2 regions of the Pseudoalteromonas phenolica genome follow, and region 2 is predicted to be linked to the other one. Evidence: predicted binding sites of a transcription regulator. Region 2 holds the regulator's gene; the other holds the start of a gene.
What was found. Region 2 encodes MetJ, which represses methionine synthesis genes. Its sites were predicted from a motif close to TAGACGTCTAGACGTCTA; they were not measured.

Region 1 (10,574 bases), 1.1 Mb from region 2:
ACAGTGTGCTCACCTTCGTCTGTGGTTGCTCTGAACTGCATGCCAACATCAATATCCATACCTTCAAACATTGATTTCTCAACGACCTGCGTTAAGTTATCGTGACGCTCACCATAGCCTTGCTCTGGCTCAATTGTTACAGAGAAAGTATCACCCGCTTTTTTGTCTGCAATAGCTGCTTCTAGGCCAGGTACTAAGTAACCATGGCCTGAGATAATCTCAAGTGGCTCACCGTCATAAGTGTTATCTATGGTATTTTGCTCATCATCCATAACAGAGAAGTGCATTTTTACAACGGCGTCTTTAGTGATTTTCATAATAGGATCCAATTATTGATCTTCAAGAGAATAAGGGAGAGGTTGGATTGAAACCAACTGCTCTGGAGATAGTTTTAACCTAAGTGTAGCATCTGATTGTGTATCATTTGGTAATACAGCCAACGCTGAGTAGGTGTTTGCGTTGGCATTGAACACTTGGCAAATGATTTTGCCAGCGCGACGCCAGTTGTCTTCAAGCTGAATTTCTAAATCAGTGTCTTCAACAGGTTGCGATGCATCGCCTTGTACTATATACATAGCGCGTTTGTTTTTACCTAAATAGCGCATACGTGCAACGGTTTCTTGACCCGTATAACAGCCTTTTTTAAAGCTAATTCCACCGATTGCTTGAAGATTGATCATTTGTGGCACAAATTCTTCGATGTAGTCACTGTTTAGTGCAGGCTCACCGGCCAAAATGGCTGCTTCTTCAAACTCGGTAGCATCATTTTCATAGATAATATTGTTTGGTAATTCTGCATCATCATTTAGTAAAACGACCAAACGAGATTCATCGAGTTTCAGAGCTACGCCGCCAGCAAACGCACAACTATTTTGTTCTTCCGAGAATGAGATCTCAAACTGTGCACAGGTTGCAGAAAAGTCGCTAGTTAAAAGACCGAAAAGTTTTGGACTTTGGTGAAGTTCGATTTCTACTTTTGCGAAAACACCATATTTTTTTAATTCTCTCGCTGAAGCTTCACATTCAGCAGGGCTGCCTAATAAATAAAACTTTGATTGATGCTTAAATAGCTTAAATGCCCCCCAAAGCTTGCCCTTAGGTGAGCAATGGCCAGCCCATAAAAATTGCTGTTCGTTAATTAAGTTCAAATCTTGTGTCAGTTGGCCATGCAAATAGTTAAGTTGGTCTTGGCCTGAAACTGAAATGAGATGTTGGTTCAAAGGAAAAGCACGTGTGTGCGACATAGTATTTATCCCTATGAAATGATTTATGTTAATGGTAGCGCATTTGAGAATACGCTTAAATGACTTTAACTTAAAAGCTGCAAATTAGCCCAAGATTATATGCGGTACAAAGCGACTCAGATCTTGTGTGATTAAAGAGCTATCCTCTCGAATACTCATAGCCACAGCTTCATCTTTTATCATCCAACTGCCAACTAAAGGGTAGTTGCCATCAAAGTTTGGTAAAGCATGAAAGGCTTGATAAATAAAACCTTCATCACCATAGTCGCCCCCAGAGCTCGCAAGTGTTTTACCTGCTTTGGTGATTTCTATATTTGCCCCTTCACGAGAAAACAGTGGCTTCTTCACGATACCAGCGGCCGTATCGAGTTTGTGTCTATCTTTCGAAAAATAAGCAGGTAACAGGTTTGGGTGGCCTTCGAACATTTGCCAAAGTAAAGGTAAAATCGCCTTATTTGAAATGATTGCTTTCCAAGCTGGCTCTAACCATTGCATCTTTAAATTCGACAAAGCAGGTGCAAACTCATCGGTAAACATAAACTCCCAAGGGTAAAGTTTAAACATCCAACTTATGGGGTTATTGTTCAAGTCGGTTAGTTGATTGGCGACATTGAGGCCAATATCCTCGACAAAACAAAAGCCTGTTTTTAAACCTGCTTCCATTGCACAGCTGCGCATGTATTCGACTGTACCTAAGTCTTCTTCGGTGTCTTTACAGCAAGAGAAATATAAACGTTGAGCACGATGAAATCGATGTAGTTGTCGAAAATGTTTTATCAATGCTTCTTGTAAGGCATTAAACTGGTCGCTTTGCCTTGGCAGTTGCCCAGCATCGACCATATCTTCAAGCCAACGCCATTGAAAATAGCCAGCTTCAAATAATGATGTAGGTGTATCAAAATTTGCCTCGAGTAATTTGGCAGGTCCATTGCCGTTGTAACTAAAATCAAAGCGGCCGTATAAATGCGGATCCCGTCTAAACCAAGAACGACGAATTAAATCCCACTGCTGTTCGGGGATGGCAAATAACTGCATGAGCTCATCATCGTCACAGACTTTAGAAACCAACTCTAAGAGCATTTGATTGAGTTCGACACTCGGGTCTTCTATGTCTTGCTCTATTTGTTTTAGAGTAAATTGGTAATAAACACTTTCATCCCAATAAGTTTCACCATGCATGGTATGAAAGTTAAAGCCGGTTTCTTTGGCGAGCTGCTGCCAATGTGGGCGAGGCGGGGATGATCTTCTGAACATAGTGAGACTAGAGGTTAAGCTTTCGCTTAACCTCCCCAGCTACTTCTTGAAGCACTACGGCCAAAGCCACCACGTTTACGGGTAACTGGCTTTCGTTTTGCCTTGTAGTTCACTTTACTTGATTTGACGAGTGTAGAGCCACTGCTGCTCGCACTTGCCACATAGTCATTGTTAGAATTACGATAGCTGAAGAAATCGTCACGGCTACGGTATAAAGGTTTGGCACCTGAATAGTATTTGCCGCCTAACATGGCACGCTTATGTTTGCGTTTTTTCTTTAGTGCATCGAGTCCTTCATCAACGGCTTCAGCGACTAAGCCAATCATGAAGCCTGCCATTAAAGGCTGCCAAATACCGCCATTTGACTCGCATCTATCGAAACCAAAATCACCTTCACACAATTGCTCGGTGGCGTAACGCGGTGCTTCATTTAAATGTTGTTCAAGTGCTTGTTGATACTCAGCTTGGCATGTTTCTAATTCAATACCAAAAGAGTTACATTCCATCGTATCTTGGAATAATAAAGCAGACTCTTCACTATCACCACAGCCGGCTAATGAGCCTGTGGCGCCCATGAGTAAAGTCAGTTTAATGTGTTTGCTACGTTTCATCAGGCCTCCTAGTAAGTCATACAGGCGGCGTTTAAAACTCCCGTAGCCAATGAGGCTGCACCCAAAAATAAACCAGCACTCAAATGTTGTGCTTCAATTTTTTCAGACAGCTTTGGCATGTATAAGCGAACAGTAAAGAATGTAATTAGCTGCATAACGCCCGCAATCACACCCCAAACAGCAAAATCAACAAGTGACACCGCATTCACCGCTGCACTGGCGATAGGTAAAATAAAACCAATTAATGTACCGCAAAAAGCGACAGCTGCAGCAGGGTTGTTTTCTTTCATTAAACGCCATTCACAGTGCGGCGTTATGTAGGTGTATACAAACAAAAAGCACAAAGTAATTGCATAACCAATTACGAAATAACTAATAAAAGGCAAAAATCCTTGTAAAGATTCCAAAATCATTTTTTATCTCTTCTTATATCTGATAGTTAGTTTTTAATTTGTTTAAGTGTTTTTAAAGGCAAGTTGTTCGATTTCTCGATGCAGTACAGCATCGTCACCCACATTGAGTTCAATCAAGCGTTTCAGGTGCGTCACACTCTCAAGGTCGATTTGATTACAATGAAGCCCCAAATACTCACTTTCGACATGTCTTACTTCAACTTCCATTGATATCAGCACTTCACTGTCTGGTAAATGAAACTTTAGGTTGGCAGCTTCACCTTGAAGGGGGACATAACCTACAGGCAAGGTGATCAATGCGCCTTTTAATGAAAGGTCGAGTACTTGGCAATTGTAATCACCACTGGCAGTCATTAAGGTCGCCGGGTTTGAAAACAAAATACGCGTAAAACGTCTGCGTTCTTCCATCATCATTCTCTCAATATTCTAGATTATCTAAGCATAGATAGTAATACACTTAGGCTCCAGTGTAAAAAAGCCTTGCATAAGCAAGGCTTTTAATTTCATAGATTTGCAAATATTAGCTAATGCGTGGGTTATTTAGCCAATTTTCTTATACTTGATACGCTTAGGTTCAGCAGCTTGTGCACCGTAAGTCTTTTTCAACCAAGCTTCATATTCTGTATAGTTACCGTCAAAGAAGTTCACTTGGCCTTCGTCACGATAATCAAGAATATGAGTAGCAATACGGTCTAAGAACCAACGGTCGTGCGAGATACACATTACACAACCTGGGAATTCTAAAATCGCATTCTCAAGGGCACGAAGCGTTTCAACGTCTAGGTCGTTGGTTGGCTCATCCAGAAGTAAAACGTTACCGCCAGCTTTTAACAGCTTAGCTAGGTGAAGACGGTTGCGCTCACCACCTGATAGCTCTTTTACAAACTTTTGCTGGTCGTTACCTTTGAAGTTAAAGCGGCCAACATAGGCGCGGCTTGGGATTTCAAAGTTGCCAATTTTAAGTACGTCTTGACCGTTAGAGATCTCTTGGAAAACAGTGTTGCTGTCGTCCATGTTGTCACGGAACTGATCAACTGCAGCGAGTTCTACAGTTTCACCAACATCAACAGTACCAGCATCTGCTTGTTCTTGACCTGAGATCATTTTGAATAACGTTGATTTACCTGCACCGTTAGCACCGATAATACCGACGATTGCACCTTTAGGTACACTGAAGCTTAGGTTATCGATAAGTACACGATCGCCATAGCCTTTAGTTAGGCCATTAACTTCAATTACTTTATCACCTAGGCGAGGACCAGGTGGAATGAATAGCTCATTTGTTTCGTTACGTTTTTGGTAATCACTTTGCTGTAGTTCAGAGAACTGCGCCATACGCGCTTTAGATTTAGCTTGGCGACCTTTCGGGTTTGAACGTACCCATTCAAGTTCTTGAGCAATCGACTTTTGACGTGCTTTTTCAGCTTTTTCTTCTTGTTTAAGACGTGCATCTTTTTGTTCAAGCCAAGAAGAGTAGTTACCTTCCCAAGGAATACCATGGCCACGGTCAAGTTCTAAGATCCAACCAGCAACGTTATCTAAGAAGTAACGGTCGTGGGTAATTGCCACAACAGTGCCTTCATAGTCGTGTAAGAAACGCTCTAACCAAGCAACAGACTCTGCATCTAAGTGGTTGGTTGGTTCGTCTAGTAAAAGCATATCTGGCTTTTCTAGAAGTAAACGGCAGATAGCAACACGGCGACGCTCACCACCCGATAAGTGCTCAATTTTTGCATCCCACTCAGGAAGACGAAGTGCATCAGCAGCACGCTCTAGTGCGTTATCTAGGTTGTGACCATCGTGCGCTTGAATAATTGCTTCTAATTGACCTTGCTCTTTTGCAAGTGCGTCAAAATCAGCGCCATCCATTGCATATTCAGCATAAACTTCATCAAGACGCGCAAGGGCGTTTTTAACTTCGCTTACAGCTTCTTCAACAGTTTCACGAACTGTTTTGTTTTCGTCTAATTGAGGTTCCTGAGGAAGATAGCCGATTTTAGTACCAGCAAGTGCATTCGCCTCACCTTCAAACTCTTTATCAACACCCGCCATGATACGTAAAAGAGTCGATTTACCTGCGCCGTTTAGACCAAGTACACCAATTTTCGCACCTGGGAAGAAAGATAATGAAATATCTTTTAAAATCGTACGTTTAGGTGGCACCACTTTGCTAACGCGGTGCATTGAATAAATAAACTTATCTGGCAATGCCATAGATGAAACCTTTCATGTTCAAAATTAACTTGCATATTGTAGAGTTTACCTAGCGATTTCGTCAATCAAACAGCAGGTTATCTCTTTTTTAAACTCATGAAATTAACTCAAAACCAACAATGCCACACCAGAAAAAGCAATTATCCCACCCAGTATCATATTTCTTGTCATGGGTTCTTTGCGCAGGGCGCCAATGGTCATCACCATCAGTGGGGCGGTTGCGAAGATAGTTTGTGCAATAGCCGGATCGGTATGTTTGACTGAAATAAGTTGCAACCAAAGGCCAATAAAGGTGCCAAAAAACACCGCGACAAAAAGCCATTGCTTTTGACTTATGCCATTCAAGGTAATGGCTTGTTTGAGATTTTGTTCTTTTAGACATGCGAAAACGCAAGCGACAGCCAGTGTGCCTGAAAATAAACGAATAAAGGCGGCCCACAAACTGCCGATTTGTTCAGCATTCATCGCGCCCTTTGACATCACCATACCTGCCGCTTGGCAAGTGGCTGCAAGCAACGCAAAACCAACGCCTTTGATGTAAATGCTGTGCTCAACTTGAGGTAATGGGTTTTTAGGTTTAATTGCCAGCAAAACGCCTAAAGTTGTGATAACAATACCTAGCCATGCAAGACCACTGAGCCATACGCCGAGCAATACAATATTTAGTACACCCGCAATGGCAGGCGCGAGTGATTCAATGACCAGAGTTCGTGCAGGACCAATATTTCTGAGGGCTGCAAAGTAGGCGCTATCGCCAATGGCAATACCCAAAATACCGCTGACAATCAGCCATGCCCAAGAGCTGGTTAATTGTGGTAAAGGGCTGGCAGGCATGATCAGTAAAATTAATAACATCAGTGCACACGCAATTATGCCCTTACTGACGTTTAATTGCAGGGGTGATAAATGATGGCTAAAGCGTTTGTATAAAATTGTAGATGACGCCCAGACTATGGCTGCGCTAATTGCGGCAAGTTCACCGATCCCCATTTGCTTCTCTTTTTCTAATGATGTTCAACGCGTGAATTATCTGAGTAAATTTTTCAGTTGCAAACAAATAAGTTGAGATTTTAGACATCTAAACATCTAGAGGTTGAATTTTTCGACTTTACGTTCATAATGACACCCATAAATTAAGTTGGGGAGAATTGTATGCCGATCACCGTAAAAGATGAGCTACCTGCCATTGCTACACTCAGACATGAAAATGTCTTCGTGATGCCTAAATCACGGGCAAGAACGCAGGAGATCCGTCCGATGCGCTTGGCAATTCTTAATCTCATGCCCAACAAAGTTGAAACCGAGGTACAGTTTATTCGTTTACTTGCGAATACACCGCTTCAGGTTAACGTCGATTTATTACGTTTAGATACGCACCGTAGTTCAGAAAATTCTGAGCAACACTTAGATATGTTCTATCGCTATTTTTCTGATGTAAAAGATGAAAACTACGATGCCATGATCATCACAGGTGCTCCGCTGGCTCATCTGGAATATGACGATGTCATTTACTGGCAAGAACTCAAAGAGCTATTTGATTGGGCTGAAAACCATGTGACTTCAACGTTATTTTCTTGTTGGGCAGCTCATGCTGGCTTGTACCATCATTATGGTTTAAAGCGTGAACTTCGTGAGGATAAATTATGCGGCGTATTTAAGCACCGTTGTTTGTTTGAGCATGGTGCACTAACTCGTGGTTTTGACGACGAGTTTTTAGTACCGCATTCTCGCTACGGCCACATTGACCTTGCTAAAATACAAAATACGCCAGAACTTGCCGTGTTAGCAGGCTCAGAAAGAGTGGGTGCGTATTTAATTAAAAACCAGTCTGGCAGTCAGGTGTTTTTAACCGGTCACCCTGAATACGATGCTGATACTTTACAAAAAGAATATTTACGCGACCTATCCAAAAGTCCCGATGCGCCGAAGCCAGAAGGGTATTTCCCGAATAACGATGCTGAGCAAAAGCCGAGTAAAACATGGCAAAGTCATGCCTTTTTGTTATTCTCAAATTGGCTTAATTATTACGTTTACCAAACAACTCCATACGATATTAACCTAGTTAGCCAAGATGTAAGGACTAACAACTATGCCGAATAAAAGTGCAGCCTTAAAAGAGGCTTTAAAACAACGTATTCTTATTTTAGATGGCGCCATGGGTACCATGATCCAAGAATATAAATTTGAAGAAGAAGATTATCGCGGCGAGCGCTTTAAAGATTGGCATGTGTTAGTGAAGGGCAATAATGATTTACTAAGCCTAACTCAACCTGATGTCATTGCAGATATTCATCGTAAATATCTAGCGGCAGGTGCTGACATTATTGAAACAAACACCTTTAATGCGACCACCATCTCGATGGAAGACTACGAAATGGGCAGTTTGAGCCGTGAAATCAACCTTGAGTCGGCTAAATTAGCTCGTAAAATTTGCGATGAGTTCACTAAAAAAGAGCCGCACAAACCACGCTATGTAGCGGGTGTACTAGGTCCAACATCTAAAACGTGTTCAATCTCACCAGATGTAAACGACCCAGGTTATCGTAATATTACCTTTGATGCGCTGGTTGAGGCCTATATTGAGTCTACGCTTGCTTTGATTGAAGGCGGTGCAGATTTAATTTTGATTGAGACGATTTTCGACACTTTAAATGCCAAAGCTGCGTCATTTGCCGTAGAAGAAGCGTTTGAACAAGCGGGTATTACGTTGCCAGTAATGATCTCAGGTACTATTACCGATGCTTCTGGTCGAACATTGTCAGGTCAAACAACCGAGGCATTTTATAATTCAATTCGCCACATTAAACCTATTTCAATTGGTTTGAACTGCGCACTAGGTCCAGACTTATTACGTCCTTATGTTGAAGAGCTGTCGCGTGTGTGTGAAACCTTTACTTCAGTCCACCCAAACGCAGGTTTACCGAATGAATTTGGTGAATACGACCTAGAAGCTGATGAAATGTCAGTAGAAATCATCGACTGGGGCAAAGAAGGCTTCATCAATATCGTCGGTGGCTGTTGTGGTACAACACCTGAACATATTAAGGCATTTGCTAATGGCCTTGCGCAAATTAAACCAAGATCTCTGCCTGAGCTAGATGTGCGTATGCGCTTAGCGGGCCTTGAAGCGTGTAACTTGAATTAGGAAGTATCAGATGACGCAACAAAATACCGCAATTTTTACCAACGTTGGTGAGCGTACCAATGTTACCGGTTCTGCAAAGTTCAAACGTCTAATTTTAGAAGAAGATTACGAAACAGCCCTTGATGTTGCGCGTGAACAAGTAGAAAACGGCGCGCAAGTTATCGACATCAACATGGATGAAGCCATGTTAGACTCGAAAGCGGCGATGACTAAATTCTTAAACCTGATTGCTTCTGAGCCAGACATTTCGCGAGTGCCTATCATGGTTGACTCGTCTAAATGGGAAGTCATTGAAGCAGGCTTAAAGTGTATTCAGGGTAAGGCGATAGTTAACTCTATTTCACTTAAAGAAGGTGAAGAGCCGTTTATTCGTCAGGCTAAAATTATCAAACGTTTTGGTGCTGCGGCTGTCGTCATGGCATTTGATGAAACAGGGCAAGCCGAAACAGCAGATCGTAAATTTGAGATTTGTGAGCGCTCTTACCGTATTTTGGTCGACCAACTAGGCTTTCCACCCGAAGACATTATCTTTGACCCGAATATTTTTGCCGTGGCAACGGGTATTGAAGAACACGATAACTACGCGGTTGACTTTATTGAGGGCACACGTCGCATTAAGCAAAACTTGCCGCACTGTAAAGTGTCGGGTGGTGTATCGAACGTATCGTTCTCGTTCCGTGGTAATAACCCAGTGCGTGAAGCCATTCACTCAGTGTTCTTATACCATGCTATTCAAGCAGGCATGGATATGGGCATTGTAAACGCCGGTCAGCTTGCGGTTTATGATGATATTCCTCTTGAACTGAGAAAAGCCGTAGAAGATGTTGTATTAAATACTGACCCTGGCGCAGGTGAGCGACTGGTTGAGTTGGCACCTAAATATTCAGGTTTGGCGCAAGCTGAAAAAGTGGAAGACCTAGAGTGGCGAACTTGGTCAGTAGAAAAGCGTTTAGAACACGCACTTGTTAAAGGTATTACCGAGTATATTGAAGAAGATACCGAAGAGTGTCGCGCTTCAATGGATAAACCAATTCAAGTGATTGAAGGTCCATTGATGGACGGCATGAATGTTGTTGGTGATTTATTCGGTGCTGGTAAAATGTTCTTACCTCAGGTTGTAAAATCCGCCCGTGTAATGAAACGTGCCGTTGCTTACCTTGATCCGTATATCGAAGCGGAGAAAGAAGAGGGCGCCACCAATGGTAAAATCATCATGGCAACGGTTAAAGGCGACGTACACGACATTGGTAAAAACATTGTGGGTGTTGTACTTCAGTGTAACAACTATGAAGTGGTTGATTTAGGCGTGATGGTACCTGCTGAGAAAATTTTGCAAACTGCCATTGATGAAAAAGCCGATGCCATTGGTCTATCGGGCCTTATTACGCCATCGCTCGATGAAATGGTGCATGTGGCGAAAGAAATGACCCGTCGTGGCTTTGATATTCCATTATTAATTGGTGGTGCAACGACTTCTAAAGCTCACACTGCGGTTAAAATTGAGCCTCAATACGACAAAGGCGTAGTGTATGTGAACAATGCCAGTCGTGCAGTAGGTGTGGTATCTAGCCTATTAAGCAAAACACAAAAGCCGGAATTTTTAGCAAAAACCACCGCCGAATACGAAAAGGTGCGTGAACAACAAGCGCGTAAAAAGCCACGCAGTAAACCGGTTACTATCCAACGTGCCCGT
Region 2 (10,574 bases):
CGATCATTTACTTAAATTTGGCTTTGCTGATGAAGACATTAACCGCAGTGAATCTTTAGCATTAGGTAGCGCTGCAATTACTCCACTTGAAATGGCTCGCGGCATGAGTACTTTTGCAAATGGCGGTCATCTAATCGAACCTTACTTTATCAGTGAGATAACAGACGCGTATGGCAACTCTCTGGGTAAAGCTCAGCCATTAATCGCATGTGATGAAGAGCAGCGCCTCGAGAATACTATGCAATGCGCACCACAAATCATCAGTGAACAAAATGCGTTTCTTATCTCTAGTGCCTTACATAGTGCTGTTTGGGGCGGCGGTAGCTGGAAACACAAAACTGGTTGGGTTGGTACAGGTTGGCGGGCTCAAGCTCTAAAACGAAGGGACTTATCTGGTAAAACAGGTACAACTAATAACTCGGTTGATACCTGGTTCACTGGCTACAATCGTAATGTTTTAACCACTGTGTGGGTTGGTTTTGATGATGCTAGTAAATCTCTTGGCCGAGCTGCTTATAATAACAACCTAGGTAAAGGCCAAACTGTAGGCGCTGAAGCAGGTGCGATCACTGCACAACCAGGATGGGTTCGTTTTATGAAAACGGCACTACAAAATGAACCGCTTGCACCGATTGACCCTGCGCCAGGCTTAACATCAGTTCGAATAGACTTGAAAACAGGCTTACTAAGCTCTAAAAACGACTATACCAGCCGTTTCGAATACTTTGAGTCTGACACTGTACCAACTAAATATGTTCAGCAAGACAAGTCAAAAACCCCTTTCTCAACAGACTCATTGCCTGAACAAGATGAGCTGTTTTAGTTAATGTAAAAAATAGCTCTAACAAAAAAGCGAAGTGTCGCAACACTTCGCTTTTTGCTCTAAGCCATCGCAGCTATTAACTATTTAAGATTCTGACATAACCAGAATAAGTCAGAGTGAATACCCGCTGCAGTCACTTCTTTACCAGCTCCAGGCCCCTGGATAACCAATGGGTTTGCGTCATACCACAGCGTTTTAACTACAAAGATATTATCGCCTGGTGTTAAATTGGCAATCGCAGAGCCTTGCTCAGCAAAAGCAATACCCACTTTTGCATCCACTTTGCCACCTTCAGCGATACTTAATAAACCAGTGTAACGCAGCTCACAATGATTGGCTTTCGCCTGTGCAAACTTAGTTTCATAAAACGCATCTAACTCGTCTTTTTTAGCTAGAAAATCTTGCCAGCTACCAGTTGCTAAATGTTCGGGCATTAATGGCTCAAGGTCAATATCATCAACATCGAGAGAAAGACCAAGCTCTCGAGCGAGAATTAACAACTTACGCTGCATATCTCGACCTGATAAGTCTTCGCGAGGATCTGGCTCTGTGTAGCCCATAGCTTGTGCTTCTAGCACTAAATCTGAGAAGGCTTTACTGCCGTCATACTCACTGCACAGCCAAGATAAAGTGCCCGAGAACACACCTTCAACTTGGGTGATTTTATCACCACTATTTTGCAAGTCAGCAAGTGCAAAGTTAACCGGTAAACCAGCACCGACACTGGTATTATAACGCCATAGTAAGTTGCGCTCTTCAAGCTGTTGACGCAAAGACAAATACCAGTCTTGTTGCGCTGTACCTGCATACTTATTAGCACTGATAAGGTGGCAATCACGCTTAACGAACTCTGGGTATAACAAGCTAAATGACTCACTCGCAGTGATATCAACCACCACTTTATGCTCATAATCTAGCTCTTCAATACGCTCTAGCACTTCATTTTGCTCATATGCTTGCGCTTCATTTTGCCACTGAGTTTGCCAGTTATCTAAATTCAAACCACTGGCTGCAAATAGCATTTGCTGCGAACGTAATAGGCCAACGACTTTTAAATCAAATTGCGCTTGTAAACGAGCAACCTGAGTTTGGCATTGTTCAAGGAAAACTTCTCCGACATTACCTAAGCCCGCTATGATAACGGCCAGCTCTCGGCCTTTATTCACTAGTTTGTCATGTAGAATCGCCAAAACATCGCTGTCAATTGCTTGGTCAGTTAAGAACAATGCATAGTCTTCGTCACTGTGCGCAAACCTAAGTACTACATCTTGTTCTGTTAACACTGATTTAGCCTGTAGCTCTAATGCAGAGATATCAGCTTTTGGTGCAACCAGCGCAAAGCCCTGCAAGTGGCTTTCAACCAAGGTGAGGCGGCCAGCAAAATATTGGCTAACTTGATGTGTAAAAGCGCCTGGTAGCAATAAGAACTCTTCACCATTTTGTACGAAGTGATGAATGCTATGCTGAATAAGCTGACTCACTTCACGCACTTCATTAACACCTAAACGGTCTACACGCACAAGATCTAAGTTATCAAATGACGTAATAAAACGTTTCGCTTTACTGTAACCCGCTTTGACGATTTCAGTACCTGGTGCTTCAGGATCAAAACTGCTACGAACCTGTAACTTGATACTGGTATTTTTCAAAGGCGATAAGGTTTTAGCATGCAAAACTGGGTTACCTAAACGCGCCAATAGATTGGCCTGTTCACGACATACTTTAGGATATTTAATTGCATTGCTGACTTTACGTGGATCGGTGCTGAATACACCTTGCGTATCGGTCCAGATTGAGACTGCTTCTGCGTCGCTATAATTTGCTAACAATGTTGCACTGTAGTCACTGCCATTGCGTCCCAGCGTCACAGTATTACCTTGGTCATCTGCTGCAATAAAACCTGTGACCACAAAGATGTGATCGTTATCTAAGGTCGCTAAGCACGCTTGCTTATTTTGTTGATGCACCAACTGACCGTTATGCACAGTAAATAACGTTCTGGCATCAATCGCTTGGGCTTGTAAACCGCTTTCTGATAAGTAGTTCGCCAAAATGCGTGCAGACCATAATTCACCGTGTGCTAATAGCTCAGCTTCATTTAGAGTTTTTGTGTTCGCGGCTTGGGTGATCACTTGTAATTCAGTCAGTAGTATATCGGCTAGTTGGCGCTGCTTTTCACCCTGGAATAATGCATTAATCAGCTCGATTTGATGGTTCTCAACCTGCAACAAAATATCGTTAAAACTTTGCTGCTCTTGCTGCTGATAGCTTTGCCATAGTTTAACTAGGGTATTAGTGGTTTTGCCTGCAGCAGAAACCACAACACAATCGCCCAACTGACATTGGCCAACCACGATTTGTGCGACAGCCTGATAACGCGAGGCCGAGCTTAAGCTCGACCCGCCAAATTTATGTACTACTCTTGTCATTTTCTTTTACCAAAGTGCCGGATGGGCAGGTGTTAATTTACAAGCTTTGCTATCAGCTGACGCAGGTGCCTTGCCAGGCTGTGTTTTAGCAAAAGCCACTTCGAGGTCTGCAAGTAGGTCTGCTACTTCCTCAATACCGACAGAAATACGGATCAAAGTATCGCCGACACCCGCTTCTAAACGTGCTTTAGGCTCCATGCCTGCATGTGTCATGGTCGCAGGGTGACAAATTAAACTCTCAACACCACCTAAAGACTCAGCCAACGAGAACTCTTTCACTGTTGTTAAGAAAGCGGCAGCATCTTCAAGACCGCCTGCGATATCAAAACTCACCATGCCACCAAATCCTAACTGCTGCTTTTTCGCCAGTTCGTGTTGCGGGTGTGATTCAAGACCTGGATAATACACTTTGCGAACGTACTCCGACTGCTCTAAGTATTTGGCGATAGCGAGGGCATTTTCTTCATGTTGTTTAAGGCGCACTTTAAGGGTTCTTAAACCACGTAATGTCAAATAGCTATCGAATGGTGCACCAGTAATGCCTATGTTATTTGCCCACCAAGCCAGCTCGTCGCCTAACTCTTGGGTTTTCGCAATTACCGCACCGCCAACAACATCTGAATGACCATTAATGTATTTGGTTGTCGAATGCACCACAATATCAACACCAAATGAAATTGGGTTCTGTAGCGCTGGAGATAAAAACGTATTGTCAGCCCCCACTAAAGCGCCCACTGCATGGGCTGCATTCACAACCGCATCGATGTCTGTAAGACGAAGAATTGGGTTACTTGGCGTTTCAATCCAAACCAGTTTAGGTTTGATCTCTGCAATTTGTGCAAGGCTGTCAGCGCGAGTTAAATCTAAAACTTTTAGTTTTAACAAGCCACGCTTTTCAAGTGATGTGAATAAACGATAACTACCACCATAACAATCATGTGGAATAACTAAGGTATCGTCGTGATTTAAAAGTTGTGTTACTAGGTGTACAGCTGCCATACCGGTCGCGGTGATGATGCCTTTTTCTCCGCCTTCAAGCTGCGCTAATGCTTCAGCTAGAATATCGCGATTTGGATTACCGCTACGGCCGTAATCGTAATCACGCTTAGTATCGAAATCAGCGAACGAATACGTTGTAGAAAGATAAAGAGGAGGCACAACCGCACCATGATGCTTATCGGCTTCGATACCATGTCTGACTGCGACTGTTGACTTATTGCGTTGGCTCATATCACCACCTAGTATATGGATGTTTAGACGTCTAAAAGGTTAGATGATCAAATTAGAGAAGTCAAAACATTTATACTGCTAAATGGCTATTTAACTAGAATTTGACTATCTTTTTTAAACCGATAAAATTTCGCCACTTCGTTAACTAATATTGTTAATAAGACTGGGTTTTTGACCATAAATCGGTACATTAACCTTAGTTTGAGTTGGGCGTTAGTCAAACTAAGTCAATTAAAGCCGTCGCAAACGAGCGTAGTCTTATTGGCAGTAATTACTCTAAAGGCATCAGAAAAATATTATGGCTAAATGGAATGGTGAGTATATTCACCCTTATGCAGAGCATGGCAAGAAATCAGAGCAAGTGAAGAAGATCACCGTGTCGATCCCTTTGAATGTATTAAAAGTATTAACTGACGAACGTACACGACGTCAGGTTAACAACCTACGCCATGCAACAAACAGTGAGTTGCTATGTGAAGCATTTCTGCATGCCTTTACGGGTCAACCACTTCCAAGCGATGAGGACTTACGTAAAGACAATCCTGAGAAAATCCCTGTTGAAGTGCGTAACATCATGAAAGAGATGGGCTTAGAGATCCCAGAGATTAACGAAGAAGGTTAATCGCCTTAGTTTCTCTCGAAGAAAAACATAGAAATAAAAAACCTCGCCATTGCGAGGTTTTTTATTAATTTAATCTTGCTTAGGATTAAGATTCAAATTGTGCCATGTAGTTTTCTGGTAGATCGATTTGCGCAACGCCAGAATCAATCGCAGCTTGTGCTACAGCTTTAGCAATGCGAGGTAATAAACGCGGATCCATTGGCTTAGGAATAATATACTCAGCGCCAAACTCTAGCGACTCAACATCGGCTGCTTTAAGCACTTGCTCAGGCACAGGCTCTTTCGCAATACCACGAATAGCTTCTACGGCTGCGATCTTCATTTCATCATTAATCGCTGTTGCACGCACATCAAGTGCACCGCGGAAGATAAATGGGAAACATAAAACGTTGTTCACTTGGTTAGGATAATCCGAACGACCTGTCGCCATAATTAAATCGTTACGTGCACCATGTGCAACTTCTGGATTAATTTCAGGGTCTGGGTTTGAACAGGCAAAGACAACCGGCTTGTCCGCCATAAGCTTTAGGTCTTCTGGAGAAAGTAAGTCAGGGCCAGATACACCCACAAATACATCTGCTTCAGCGATAACGTCTTGCAGCGTACGCTTATCAGTGTTGTTAGCAAATAGCTTTTTATATTCGTTTAAGTCATCGCGACGCGTATGGATAACACCTTTACGGTCTAGCATGTAAATATGCTCACGCTGTGCACCACATTTTATCAGCAGCTCCATACATGCGATTGCTGCAGCGCCTGCACCTAAACACACAATGATAGCGTCGTGGATGTCTTTACCTTGTACTTCCAATGCATTCAACATACCCGCAGCAGTTACAATCGCAGTACCATGCTGGTCGTCGTGGAATACAGGTATATCACAACGCTCTATAAGTGCTTTTTCAATCTCAAAACACTCTGGTGCTTTAATATCTTCAAGGTTGATACCACCAAAAGTATCTGCAATATTCGCAACCGTATTGATAAAGTCTTCAGTGGTGCGGTGCTTTACTTCAATGTCGATTGAATCTAAGCCTGCAAAACGTTTGAATAGTAGCGCTTTACCTTCCATTACTGGTTTAGAAGCAAGTGGGCCTAAGTTACCTAAACCTAAAATTGCAGTACCATTACTGATCACCGCAACCATATTGCCTTTACCTGTATATCGGTATGCATTAGCAGGATCTGCAGCAATTTCTCGAACTGGCTCAGCCACACCTGGGCTGTAGGCCAACGCAAGATCTTTAACTGTTTCGGCTGGTTTAGTTAATTCAACACTGATTTTACCTGGAACGGGATGAGCGTGGTAATGTAAAGCTTGTTCACGAAAGTCTGACATGACGCGATTTTTTCCTGCAAAGAAGTTAAAAGTGAGAGTGAAATAATTCGCAATAACTAAAAGATACTCGCTTTCTAGATATATTCAAGCAATTTCAGGTCTATCCACTTTTTAGCGAAATTTATCTGCAAGATGCCGCAATTTTGCAGATTTTATGAAACATTCTTTTAGCTTTTTTGACATTTTATTGACCTAAAAAAGGGTCAGTACGCTTAATAAACCAGCAATTTATACGACTAAAAATGCCACCCTATCAATCACAAAAAGAACGCTGAACTTATCGAATTTTATTAGATTTTAGACTCTTTTAAATACATTTAGACAACTTTAACTCTTAAAAAAAACAGTTTAAGCAGCCGTATTTTTGAGAAAGCTAAAGTCAATCTCGATGAAAAGTGCAAAGTTATGCATTTAGTTGTTGCGCCATTTTCTACGGCTTTGCTATGAAAAAAGTTTGGTGTAAAAGAAATAATTTTGCAGAAAAAGAGCCAGAGAAACGATACTAAGTCAGCAGGAAATAATGAATATTCAGAGGATTAATAAGTTTTATACCAATCCTCAATAATACTCAACCATTTTGAGGGACTAAAACTGACGCTAGCTTCGTTAAAAATTTCTTATTTAGAACAACTAAAAAGCAAAATTTTAACCTTGCCTACATGGAAGTAGGTACCTCAGCGATAGCAGGACGCGTGAGCGGTGCTATCGACCGGTTTTCCTTGCCTCAAAATAGAGCGCTTAATTAAGAGGATTGGTATTAGACATAAAAAAAGCACCCAAATGGGTGCCTTTCTCAAACAAGCGCTGCTTATTTCTTGCTGCTAAGAGCACCGAAACGCTTGTTGAAGCGATCAACACGACCACCTGTATCAAGGATCTTCTGCTTACCAGTGTAAAACGGGTGACATGCAGAACATACGTCTAGGTGGATGTCTTTACATAGTGTTGAACGAGTTTCGAATTTGTTACCACATGAACAAGTTGCTGTGATTGACTCGTACTTAGGGTGGATACCTTCTTTCATAGTAAACCTCTAGGTTAGGCCGTATCGCTCTCCAAACCCGAAGTTTGGCACCATACGTAGTTATATTCAAATTAGTGGACGCGTATTTTATTGGAGTCGTCTGAGATCTACAAGCAATAATTGCACAAAAAGTAAATAAACAGGCCGTTAATTACGCCTAATCCATTGAACAGTCATTTACCGCGCGTTTTTCTCTGGGATTTCAAGGTCTGCTTTAGTACATTATAACTATCTACAGCCATGCTCGAACATTCATGCTATTTGTTGAAGTTGCTCTAAAAGTCCCACTACATAGAACCTTTGATTATAAGATCGACCCGAATATAACAGTTCATAAAGGCTGTCGTGTGTGGGTAACTTTTGCCAATCGAAAACTGGTCGCCATGGTCGTTGACATCAAAGCGAAGACAGATGTGCCTGAAAATAAAATCAAAGCCATTACCTCTGTTATTGATGAGCGTCCTATTGTCAGTGATGCATATCTTACCTTTTTGAAATTTACAGCACGTTATTATTGCCATTCGCTAGGCGAAACTATTTTTACTGCGCTACCAGCATCTCTACGTCAAGGTGAGCACCCAGATAAAACCCAAGTGCCCAATTACACACTCACTGAGGAAGGAAAAGCATCTCCCAAGCTTCGCGCTAAAAAGCAATTAGCACTGATTGAGCATTTAAAAGGCTCTGGCGTAACGAGCCTCACTGAGTTAAAAGCATTAGGGTTCACAACACAACAAATCAAGCCGCTCAAAGAGAAAGGCTTTATTGCAGAAGCCATCAATCACTGTGAAGCTTGGTCGTCGCACACTCTTGAGATTGCAAACAAACCGCGCCTAAATGAAGAGCAGGCTGCCATTTGTGCCGCCGTGAACCAACAAACAGGATATCGTACTTTCTTAATTGAAGGCGTCACGGGCAGTGGCAAAACTGAGGTGTATTTACAGTGTTTAGAAAAAATACTTAATGCTGGTAAACAAGCACTGATTCTAGTGCCTGAAATTGGCCTGACGCCGCAAACAGTGAACCGCTTCAGGCGCCGCTTTCCAAATACTCCGATTGATTTATGGCATTCAAATTTAACCGACAATGAGCGCTTACACACTTGGCGACGCGCTGAACAAGGCAGTAGTGCTTTGGTTATCGCAACTCGCTCAGGGATTTTTTTACCTTTTAAGAGCTTAGGCATGGTCGTGGTAGATGAAGAGCATGATGGGTCTTTCAAGCAACAAGATGGACTACGTTATCACGCTCGAGACTTGGCTGTTTACCGCTGTGCAACACAACAAATCCCCCTTTTATTAGGCACTGCAACCCCTGCACTCGAAACCCTACACAACGCACTCAATAACAAATATCAATTAGTGTCGCTGACCAAACGTGCGCAAACCAAAGTAGATAACGCTTACTTGTTGATTGATATGAAGGGCCAACCGCATCAAAATGGTTTTGCACCAACTACTTTACAGCATATTGAACGAACGCTCGCACGTGGAAAACAAGTCATGGTGTTCTTAAACCGCCGAGGTTATGCACCTACTTTAATGTGTCACGAGTGTGGCTGGCTCAGCGAATGTCATCGATGTAGCGCAAGTGCCACTTATCACAAAAGTATGTCTCGTTTAGTCTGCCATCATTGCGGTGAGCAAAGCTATGTGCCACCCCAGTGTGTTGATTGTGGTAGTACCAATATTTTACCTGTGGGCTTGGGTACTGAACAAGTTGAGCAGTTTTTAGAATTGCAATTTCCCGACACGCCTTTAAGCCGCATTGATCGAGATTCAACTCGCCGTAAAGGCGCACTCGAAGAAGCCCTCAATGAAATTAATGAAGGTGGTGCACGTATTCTAGTTGGCACTCAAATGCTGGCTAAAGGCCATCACTTTGCTGACGTCAGTCTAGTCATCATTTTAGATGTAGACAGTGGTTTATATAGCAGTGACTTTAGAGCTACGGAGCATATGGCTCAATTAATCACTCAAGTTGCTGGTCGTGCTGGGCGAAGTGGAGAACCTGGCACTGTTTTACTACAAACACATTATTGCGAACACCCGCTTTTACAAGATTTAGTCAATAATGGATATGGTGACTTTGCCCGTTATGCGCTCAAAGAACGAGAAGAAGTTGCCCTGCCACCATTTAGCTTTTTGGCTTTGATCCGCGCCGAAGCTAACAATGCAAAATTAGTCATCGACTTTTTATCGGATCTGGTTCCTGCAAGCCCATTCTCTGGTATACAATTGCTCGGACCAATTCCCGCGCCGATGGAGCGCGTGGCTGGAAAATATCGATATCAACTACATATTCAAGCGCAGGATCGTGCAATTTTACATAGTTACTTAACTCAGTTATTGGCTTATGTAGATAAGCACCCTTTAGCAAACCGACTGCGCTGGAGTATAGACATAGATCCTATGGATACTTATTAAGTAACTTATGGCACAACACGACTTTATAAATAAAAAGCCCAAAGGCAGAAATACCAAAAAAGCGGCGCCTAGCCCAAAACCCGTCTCAAAATTGCTTATCTTGCTGGCCTTATTGCTGGTTGGCGGTTTTGCATATGGCCTTTGGTATATCACACAAAATGCCGACCCCAAAAAAGTAGAAGAAACCGTCAAACCCATTGCCAAAAAAGAGCAACCGGTGGTGAAACCAAAACCTAAAGATCCTGATTTTATTCAAGAGATTAAAGACGCAGAAATCAAAGTCGAAATTAAAGAAATCAAAAAGCGCGGCCCATACCAGATGCAATGCGGTTCATTTAGAAAACACGAAGACGCAGAGAGCATGAAAGCACAAATTGCTTTTGTCGGCCTAGTTGCTGAAATCCGCAGAACCGAAGGGTCAAATGGTGTCTGGTTTAGAGTACGTCTAGGTCCTTATGAAAGTAAACGACAAGCGGAAAGCGATAAAAATAAGCTCAAGCGTATCAACATCGTAAGCTGTGGAATTTGGGGCTGGACTTGATTTCTCACTAATAGCCCATATACCTACAGCAATCTAAGATATTTAAGTAAGACAAGTGTGAGTTAACGCACAGTAAGGAATTTTATGACTACTATCGTAAGCGTGCGTCGTGACGACAAAGTTGTTATCGGCGGCGACGG

Region 1: the regulator MetJ is predicted to act here: its motif matches at 6,808-6,825, upstream of PP2015_RS10370 (homoserine O-succinyltransferase).

The regions. Positions count from the first base shown of each region.
Region 1 is NZ_CP013187.1:2,366,954-2,377,527, reverse strand. Features, by position in the region: gene PP2015_RS10410 (FKBP-type peptidyl-prolyl cis-trans isomerase) at 1-317, opposite strand, end outside; gene ygfZ (CAF17-like 4Fe-4S cluster assembly/insertion protein YgfZ) at 330-1,244, opposite strand; gene PP2015_RS10400 (glutathionylspermidine synthase family protein) at 1,329-2,498, opposite strand; gene PP2015_RS10395 (DUF1190 domain-containing protein) at 2,525-3,109, opposite strand; gene PP2015_RS10390 (DUF350 domain-containing protein) at 3,118-3,522, opposite strand; gene PP2015_RS10385 (PilZ domain-containing protein) at 3,565-3,936, opposite strand; gene ettA (energy-dependent translational throttle protein EttA) at 4,063-5,736, opposite strand; gene PP2015_RS10375 (DMT family transporter) at 5,839-6,726, opposite strand; gene PP2015_RS10370 (homoserine O-succinyltransferase) at 6,889-7,836, shown strand; gene PP2015_RS10365 (homocysteine S-methyltransferase family protein) at 7,826-8,881, shown strand; gene metH (methionine synthase) at 8,892-10,574, shown strand, end outside.
Region 2 is NZ_CP013187.1:3,417,537-3,428,110, forward strand. Features, by position in the region: gene PP2015_RS15360 (penicillin-binding protein 1A) at 1-823, shown strand, start outside; gene metL (bifunctional aspartate kinase/homoserine dehydrogenase II) at 904-3,252, opposite strand; gene metB (cystathionine gamma-synthase) at 3,259-4,482, opposite strand; gene metJ (met regulon transcriptional regulator MetJ) at 4,781-5,104, shown strand; gene PP2015_RS15380 (malic enzyme-like NAD(P)-binding protein) at 5,190-6,443, opposite strand; gene rpmE (50S ribosomal protein L31) at 7,252-7,467, opposite strand; gene priA (primosomal protein N') at 7,722-9,893, shown strand; gene PP2015_RS15395 (SPOR domain-containing protein) at 9,901-10,434, shown strand; gene hslV (ATP-dependent protease subunit HslV) at 10,519-10,574, shown strand, end outside.